One region of the Allobosea sp. GW821-FHT03A12 genome, then DNA from elsewhere that is predicted to be linked to it. Evidence: predicted binding sites of a transcription regulator. Region 1 holds the regulator's gene; the other holds the start of a gene.
What was found. Region 1 encodes PhoB, which activates phosphate uptake and scavenging genes when phosphate is short. Its sites were predicted from a motif close to TGTCATNNANCTGTCAT; they were not measured.
Positions count from the first base shown of each region.

Region 2: the regulator PhoB is predicted to act here: its motif matches at 2,126-2,142, upstream of AC3WLC_RS18505 (inorganic phosphate transporter).

Region 1 covers NZ_JBYSVZ010000006.1:426,852-430,299, reverse strand. Annotated here, with positions in the region: gene pstA (phosphate ABC transporter permease PstA) at 1-235, shown strand, start outside; gene pstB (phosphate ABC transporter ATP-binding protein PstB) at 264-1,064, shown strand; gene phoU (phosphate signaling complex protein PhoU) at 1,102-1,827, shown strand; gene phoB (phosphate regulon transcriptional regulator PhoB) at 1,968-2,666, shown strand; gene AC3WLC_RS24420 (YnfA family protein) at 2,676-2,996, opposite strand; gene AC3WLC_RS24415 (GcrA family cell cycle regulator) at 3,074-3,448, opposite strand, start outside.
Region 2 covers NZ_JBYSVZ010000004.1:892,762-896,209, reverse strand. Annotated here, with positions in the region: gene AC3WLC_RS18510 (CorA family divalent cation transporter) at 1-352, opposite strand, end outside; gene AC3WLC_RS18505 (inorganic phosphate transporter) at 440-2,074, opposite strand; gene AC3WLC_RS18500 (glycoside hydrolase family 25 protein) at 2,267-3,217, opposite strand; gene AC3WLC_RS18495 (CDP-alcohol phosphatidyltransferase family protein) at 3,362-3,448, shown strand, end outside.

The sequences.
Region 1 (3,448 bases):
CGCCCGCATCGCCGGCGAGACCGCGCCGTTGATCTTCACCGCGCTCAACAACAATTTCTGGTTCTCGCCGAACCTGGTCGGCGGCGTCTCCAACCTGCCGGTGACGATCTACCAGTTCGCCTCAGCCCCTTACGAGAACTGGCAGCAGCTGGCCTGGGCGGGCTCGCTGATCATCACCGTCTCAATCCTCGTGCTTTCCATCATCGCCCGGCGCATCGTGCGCGGCGGCAAGTGATCAGCGTCCGATCGGAAGGACCATGCAGATGCTCTCGACCCTGGAACTGAGCCCGCAGACGCTGGATGCCGAGGCTCCCGTCCGCATCGCCGTCAAGAACCTCGATTTCTACTACGGCGAGCACAAGGCGCTGAAGAACATCAACCTCGACTTCCGCGACCGGCACGTCACCGCGCTGATCGGCCCGTCCGGCTGCGGCAAGTCGACCCTGCTGCGTATCTTCAACCGGATCTACTCGCTCTATCCCGAGCAGAAGGCCACCGGCGAGATCCTGCTCGACGGCCGCAACATCATCTCCAACAACGTCGACGTGAACGAATTGCGTTCGCGCATCGGCATGGTCTTCCAGAAGCCGACGCCCTTCCCGATGTCGATCTACGACAATGTCGCCTTCGGCATCCGCCTCTACGAGAAGCCGCCGAAGTCGGAGCTCGACGACCGTGTCGAAGGCGCGCTGCGCCGCGCCGCCCTCTGGGACGAGGTCAAGGACAAGCTGAAGAGCTCCGGCATGGGCCTCTCCGGCGGCCAGCAGCAGCGCCTCTGCATTGCCCGCACCATCGCCCAGAAGCCCGAGGTCATCCTGTTTGACGAGCCGACCTCGGCGCTCGACCCGATCTCGACCGGCAAGATCGAGGACCTGCTGGAGCAGCTGAAGAGCGACTTCACCATCGTCATCGTCACCCACAACATGCAGCAGGCGGCGCGCATCTCGCAGTACACCGCCTTCATGTATCTCGGCGAGGTGATCGAGTTCGACGCGACCAACACCATCTTCATGAACCCGCACAAGAAGCAGACGCAGGACTACGTCACCGGCCGTTTCGGCTGACGTCCTCAGCGCCAGCCAGCACCGAAGGATACGCCCGATGTCGGATCAACATATCGTCCGCTCCTACGATGCCGATCTCGAGGGCCTGCGCCGCAGCCTCGCCGAGATGGGCGGCATGTCCGAGCGCATGCTCGGCGACTCCACCGTGGCGCTGGTGCGCCGCGACACCGCGCTCGCCCAGAAGATCATCAGCGCCGACCAGCGCCTCGACAATCTCCAGCGCGAGGTCGAGGAGAAGGCGGTGCTGACCATCGCCCGCCGCCAGCCGCTGGCCAACGACCTGCGCGAGCTGATCTCGGCGATCCGCATCGCCGCCGACATCGAGCGCGTCGGCGACCTCGCCAAGAACATCGCCAAGCGCGCCGTCGCGATCTCCGGCCAGTTCTCGCCGCCGCATCGCGCCGTGGTCGGGCTGGAGCATATGAGCCGCCTGGTCCAGGCCCAACTCAAGGACGTGCTCGACGCCTATGCCGCCAGCAACGAGCAGAAGGCGATGGAGGTCTGGCGCCGCGACGACGAGATCGACGCGCTCTACACCTCGCTGTTCCGCGAGCTCCTGACCTATATGATGGAGGATCCGCGCAACATCACCTTCTGCACGCATCTCCTGTTCTGCGCGAAGAACGTCGAGCGCATCGGCGACCATACCACCAACATCGCCGAGACCATCCACTACCTCGTCACCGGCCAGTCCATCGACGAGACCCGGCCGAAGCTCGACACCACCAACATCCTCGTCGACCTGCCGGCGGCCAATGGCTGAACCGGCGGGCGGCGCGCTTTCCGTTCAGCCGGAATCGGCTGAACGATCAGAATTCGCGCAGTTGAAAAGTTGGAGCATGTTCTGATCGCAAAAGTGGTTTCCACTTTTGCGGAACAGGCTCCGAGCGAAAGCGAGACGTAATGCCTGCACGCATCCTGATCGTCGAGGACGAGGAGCCGCTCACCCTGCTGCTGCGCTACAATCTCGAGGCCGAGGGCTTTGAGGTCGACAGCGTGGCGCGTGGCGACGACGCCGAACTGCATCTGCGCGACCATACGCCCGATCTCGTCCTGCTCGACTGGATGCTGCCGGGCCTCTCCGGCATCGAGCTCTGCCGGCGTCTGCGCACCCGCCGCGACACCGAGCGCGTGCCGATCATCATGCTGACTGCCCGCGGCGAGGAGACCGAGCGCGTGCGCGGCCTCGCCACCGGCGCCGACGACTATGTCGTCAAGCCGTTCTCGCTGCCCGAGCTGATCGCCCGCATCCAGGCCCTGCTGCGTCGCGCCAAGCCCGGCCATGTCGCCGGCCTGCTCGCCGCCGGCGATCTCGAGCTCGACCGTACGACGCGGCGCGTCCGCCGTGCCGGCGCCGAACTGCATCTCGGCCCGACCGAGTTCCGTCTGCTCGAATTCCTGATGCAGGCGCCGGGCCGGGTCTATTCGCGGGCGCAGTTGCTCGATGCCGTCTGGGGCCGCGACGTCTATATCGACGAGCGCACCGTCGACGTCCATGTCGGGCGTCTGCGCAAGGCGATCACGCCCGCCAACGCCAAGGACCCGCTGCGCACCGTGCGCGGCGCCGGCTACGCCTTCGATGAGACGTTTGCGCGCGGCTGAGCGCTTCGATCAGCGCGGCGCGGCGATGATCACCGCCGCGCCGGCGAGGCAGAGAACGGCTCCCGCGAGATCATAGCGATCCGGCGCGACCTTCTCGACCAGCGCCATCCAGGCCAGCGACGCCATGATGTAGATGCCGCCATAGGCGGCGAAGGCGCGCCCGGCGGCGGGGCTGTCGACCAGGGTCAGCAGCCAGGCGAAGACCGCGAGAAAGACGAGTCCCGGCAGCAGCCACCAGACCGGCTTGTCGAGCTTCAGCCAGGCCCAGAAGGCGAAGCAGCCGGCGATTTCCGCCAGCGCCGCGGCGGCATAGATCGCCAGGGTCGTCATGGGCGCTCCCACTCATTCCAGCCATGAAAAAGCCGGCCACGAGGGCCGGCTTTTCAGCGTCCAAACATGCCGCCCACTCAGGCGCGAATGGCCTTGCGGTCGCGGCGGCGGTCGGCTGCCGGCTGGTAGGCGATGCGGGCGTGATAGGCGCAATAGGGCAGGCCGGTGGCGCTGCGGCCGCCGCAGAAGCGGAACTCCGGCGTGGTCGGGTCGCCCATTGGCCAGCGGCACATATATTCGCGCAGGTCCATGATCGTGACCCGCTCGGAGAACGGCACGACCACGTCCTCGGCCGGCGCCGGAGCGCGTTCGACCTGGGCTTCGGCTTCGATCTGTGGCGCGAACTGCGGGGCGAGCGCGGTGTTGCCGCGGGTCAGGCCTGCGTTGCCACTGCTCTGGTGGCCGGCCGGATGGCTCGGCGGACGGGCGGCCGGCTTGCGCGGACGCGGCGC
Region 2 (3,448 bases), on a different contig from region 1:
CGATCACCCAGTGCAACGGGCTGACATGGTGGGATTTGCCGACGGCGTCGCGGCCGACATCATGCACCACGCCCCAGACCTGATCGGCGGAATGGTCGAGGCATTGATGCTGCTCGTGGCCGATCAGGAGATCGCCGGCCGGCGCGGGAATGGCGGGCTCGGCTGCGATCCATTTGCGCGCACGCTCGTCGACCAGGTCGAGATGCACCCAGGCGAAGCCCTGCTCATCGCCGAGGTCGGGCATGGCGCCGCGATCCAGCAGGGCGGCGGGGCCGTCCGGATCGAACCGGAAGACCCAGAGGACGCCGTGCCGGGACTGGATGTCGGTCGGTGCCAGATGCGCGACTTGCATGAGCTGGACTTGATCCGCGCGAATGTGGGCAGGTCGGATTGAGAATGCCGGCGGCGCGGGGTGCGCGCCGCCGAGCGGTCGTCGCGCTCAGAAGAGCTGGCGGAAGACGACGAACAGGCCCGCCGAGAGCGCGATGGCGCAAGGCAGGGTCAGCACCCAGGCCATCAGCATGTTGCGCACGGTCGACATCTGCAGGCCCGATTTGTTCGCCGCCATGGTGCCGGCGACGCCGGAGGACAGAACGTGCGTGGTCGAGACCGGCAGGCCGAGCACGTCGGCGACGCCGATGGTAGCGGCCGCGACCATCTCGGCGGAGGCTCCCTGCGCATAGGTCAAATGCTGCTTGCCGATCTTCTCGCCGACGGTGACGACGATGCGCTTCCAGCCGACCATGGTGCCCAGCCCGAGCGCGATGGCGACCGCGACCTTGACCCAGAAGGGGATGAACTTGGTCGAGTTGTCGAGCGATTCCTTGTACGCTTTCAGCACCTTGCGGTCGGCATCGTCGAAGACCTTCTCTTCCTTGGCTTCGTTCTTGAAGATGCGGTTCAGCGCTTCCGAGGCAAGGTACATGTCGTTGCGGATGTTGCTCACCGCCTCGGCCGGCATCTTGGCGATGCCGCTCTTGCCGAGATCTTCGATCTCCTTGACGATGTCCTTGTTCAGCAGCGCCAGGGCCGGGAAGGTGGCGTCGTCGAGCTTCCTGGCATTGATGTAGTTGGTGACGTTGGTGCGCGGATTGCCGATGATGTTGTAGCCGAAACCCTTGCTCTCGAAGATCAGGCCGGCAGCGACGGCCTGGGCCCGGACCTGGGCGATCTCGGCGGCCGGGATGGCGCGGTTGAGCGCATAGGCGGTCGGGGCGCAGCCGATCAGGATCAGCATGATCAGGCCCATGCCCTTCTGGCCGTCATTCGAGCCATGGGCGAAGGAGACGCCGGTGCAGGTGGCGATCAAGAGGCCGCGGATCCAGGTCGGCGGCGGCTGGTTGCCCTTCGGCTCGGCGTAGAGCTCCGGGTTCTTCACCAGGACCTTGAGGGTCAGGAACACCAAGGCAGCGGCGCAGAAGCCGAACAGCGGCGAGAGCAGCAGCGACCAGCCGATCTCGATCGCCTTCGACCAGTCGACGCCGGCCGTCTTGTTGTCGGTGAAGAACAACTGGTTGGCGAGGCCGACGCCGATGATCGAGCCGATCAGCGTATGCGAGGAGGAGGCCGGCAGGCCGAGCGCCCAGGTGCCGAGATTCCAGATGATCGCAGCGATCAGCAGGGCGAAGACCATGGCGAAGCCGGCGCTCGAGCCGACATTCAGGATGAGTTCGACCGGCAGCAGCGAGATGATGCCGAAGGCGACCGCGCCCGAGGCGAGCAGCACGCCGAGGAAGTTGAAGAAGCCGGACCAGACCACCGCGACCTGCGCCGGCATGGCATGGGTGTAGATCACGGTCGCGACCGCATTGGCGGTGTCGTGGAAGCCGTTGACGAATTCGAAGGCGAGCGCGATCAGCAAGGCGACGCCGAGCAGGATGAAGGGCAGCCAGGTCGCCGCCGGCATGCCGGAGCCGCTGATGTCCTGGTAGAGCGACCAGACGGTGTAGGCGAGGCCGGCCATCATGATCGCGACGAAGATCAGGCCGGCGATCATGCCGCTGGGCGCATCGAGCTTCGGTTTTCCGGTCCCGGGTTCGAGACCCTTGCCCTGATCAAGCGTGATGGTGCTCATCGCGACGTCCCCACAACTCCGTTGAGATGCGAGGGAAGCTGAGCGGTGTTGCCGACAGTCTGATGACGATCGAACGTATTGTCTCGATCGCGGCAGGTCTTTGTAGCTGGTTGCTAAGTTTAGTTGTACGACTTTCGTCTAATCTAAGCAATCGATAGGAAGTTGATGTCCCGGCTATACGAGCCCGACGCTTCAGTCGTCGCGGCTGGCCAGCGAGCCGGTGGTCGAGACGTCGCGGGAGGCAGCGCGCGGAATCCTGCCGGGCGGCAGGAATTTCAGCGGCGTGCCGCCGGCCGCCTTCGGCGTCCTCAGGCCGGCCGGCGTGGCCGGCGGCTTCGGCGTGGTCGCGACCTTGGGCTCGCCGCCGCGCCATTTGCGGGCGCCGATGTCGTAGCGGCCGTCACGCCAGGCAGCGAACTCGTGCTCGCTGCCGAAGAAGGCGTTGCGGTCGACGTCGCCGGTGATGCCGGGGACGCGGCCGGTGGTGGTGAATTGCCAGAACTCCCACTGCTTGCGCTCATAGCGGTGATGCAGCGGAGCGGCGGTCGAGCGCAGCCAGTAGGGGTGGTCGTTGAACTCACCCTCCAGCACGTCCTCGTGGAAGGTGATGTCGGTATAGATGATCGGCTTCTTGCCGGTGTGCTCCTGCAAGCCCTTCAACATCTCGCGGATCTTGGCGAGTGCCTTCTCGCGCGGGATCTTCCTGCCGCATTTGGCGGATTCGCCGTTCCACTCGACGTCGAGCACCGGCGGCAGTGCATCGGGATCACGCGGGATATGGCGCTTGAACCAGCGGATCTGGTCCTTGGCCGGCCGGCACCAGTAGACGAAATGATAGGCGCTGCGCGGCACGCCGGCCGCCTTCGCCCCGGCCCAGTTCTTGCGGAACATCGGGTCGAGATGGTCGCCGCCCTCGGTCGCCTTGATGAAGGCGAAGCGGGTGCCGGCATCCTTGACCTTCTGCCAGTCGATGTCGTCCTGCCAGCGCGAGACGTCGATACCCTGGATGACGCGGCGGCGCGCATCGCGCACGCCGGCATGCGGGTCTGAATCGCCCTTCTTGGGATAGAGCGCCAGCGCCGGCTCGGCGCCGAACAGGCCGAGCAGGGCGCAGATCGCAAGCCGGCCGGTGGATTTCGTCAAGCGCCGCGCTTCTGGTCTGGTCTCAGCGCGGGGCGCCATGCTTGTCTCCTGTTCGCGAGAAAAGGATAGGCGGCCGCCGGGTTAAGAGGTGGTTAGCATTCGAGCGACCGGCTTCAGGCTTGGTTAACCGGCGGGAGGCTGGCGATGGACGATTCCGGTAACGAAGGGGAGGGCAAGGGCAGCCGGGTCCTGGCCTATGGCGTCCATGTGCTGACGGCGCTGGGCGCTGCG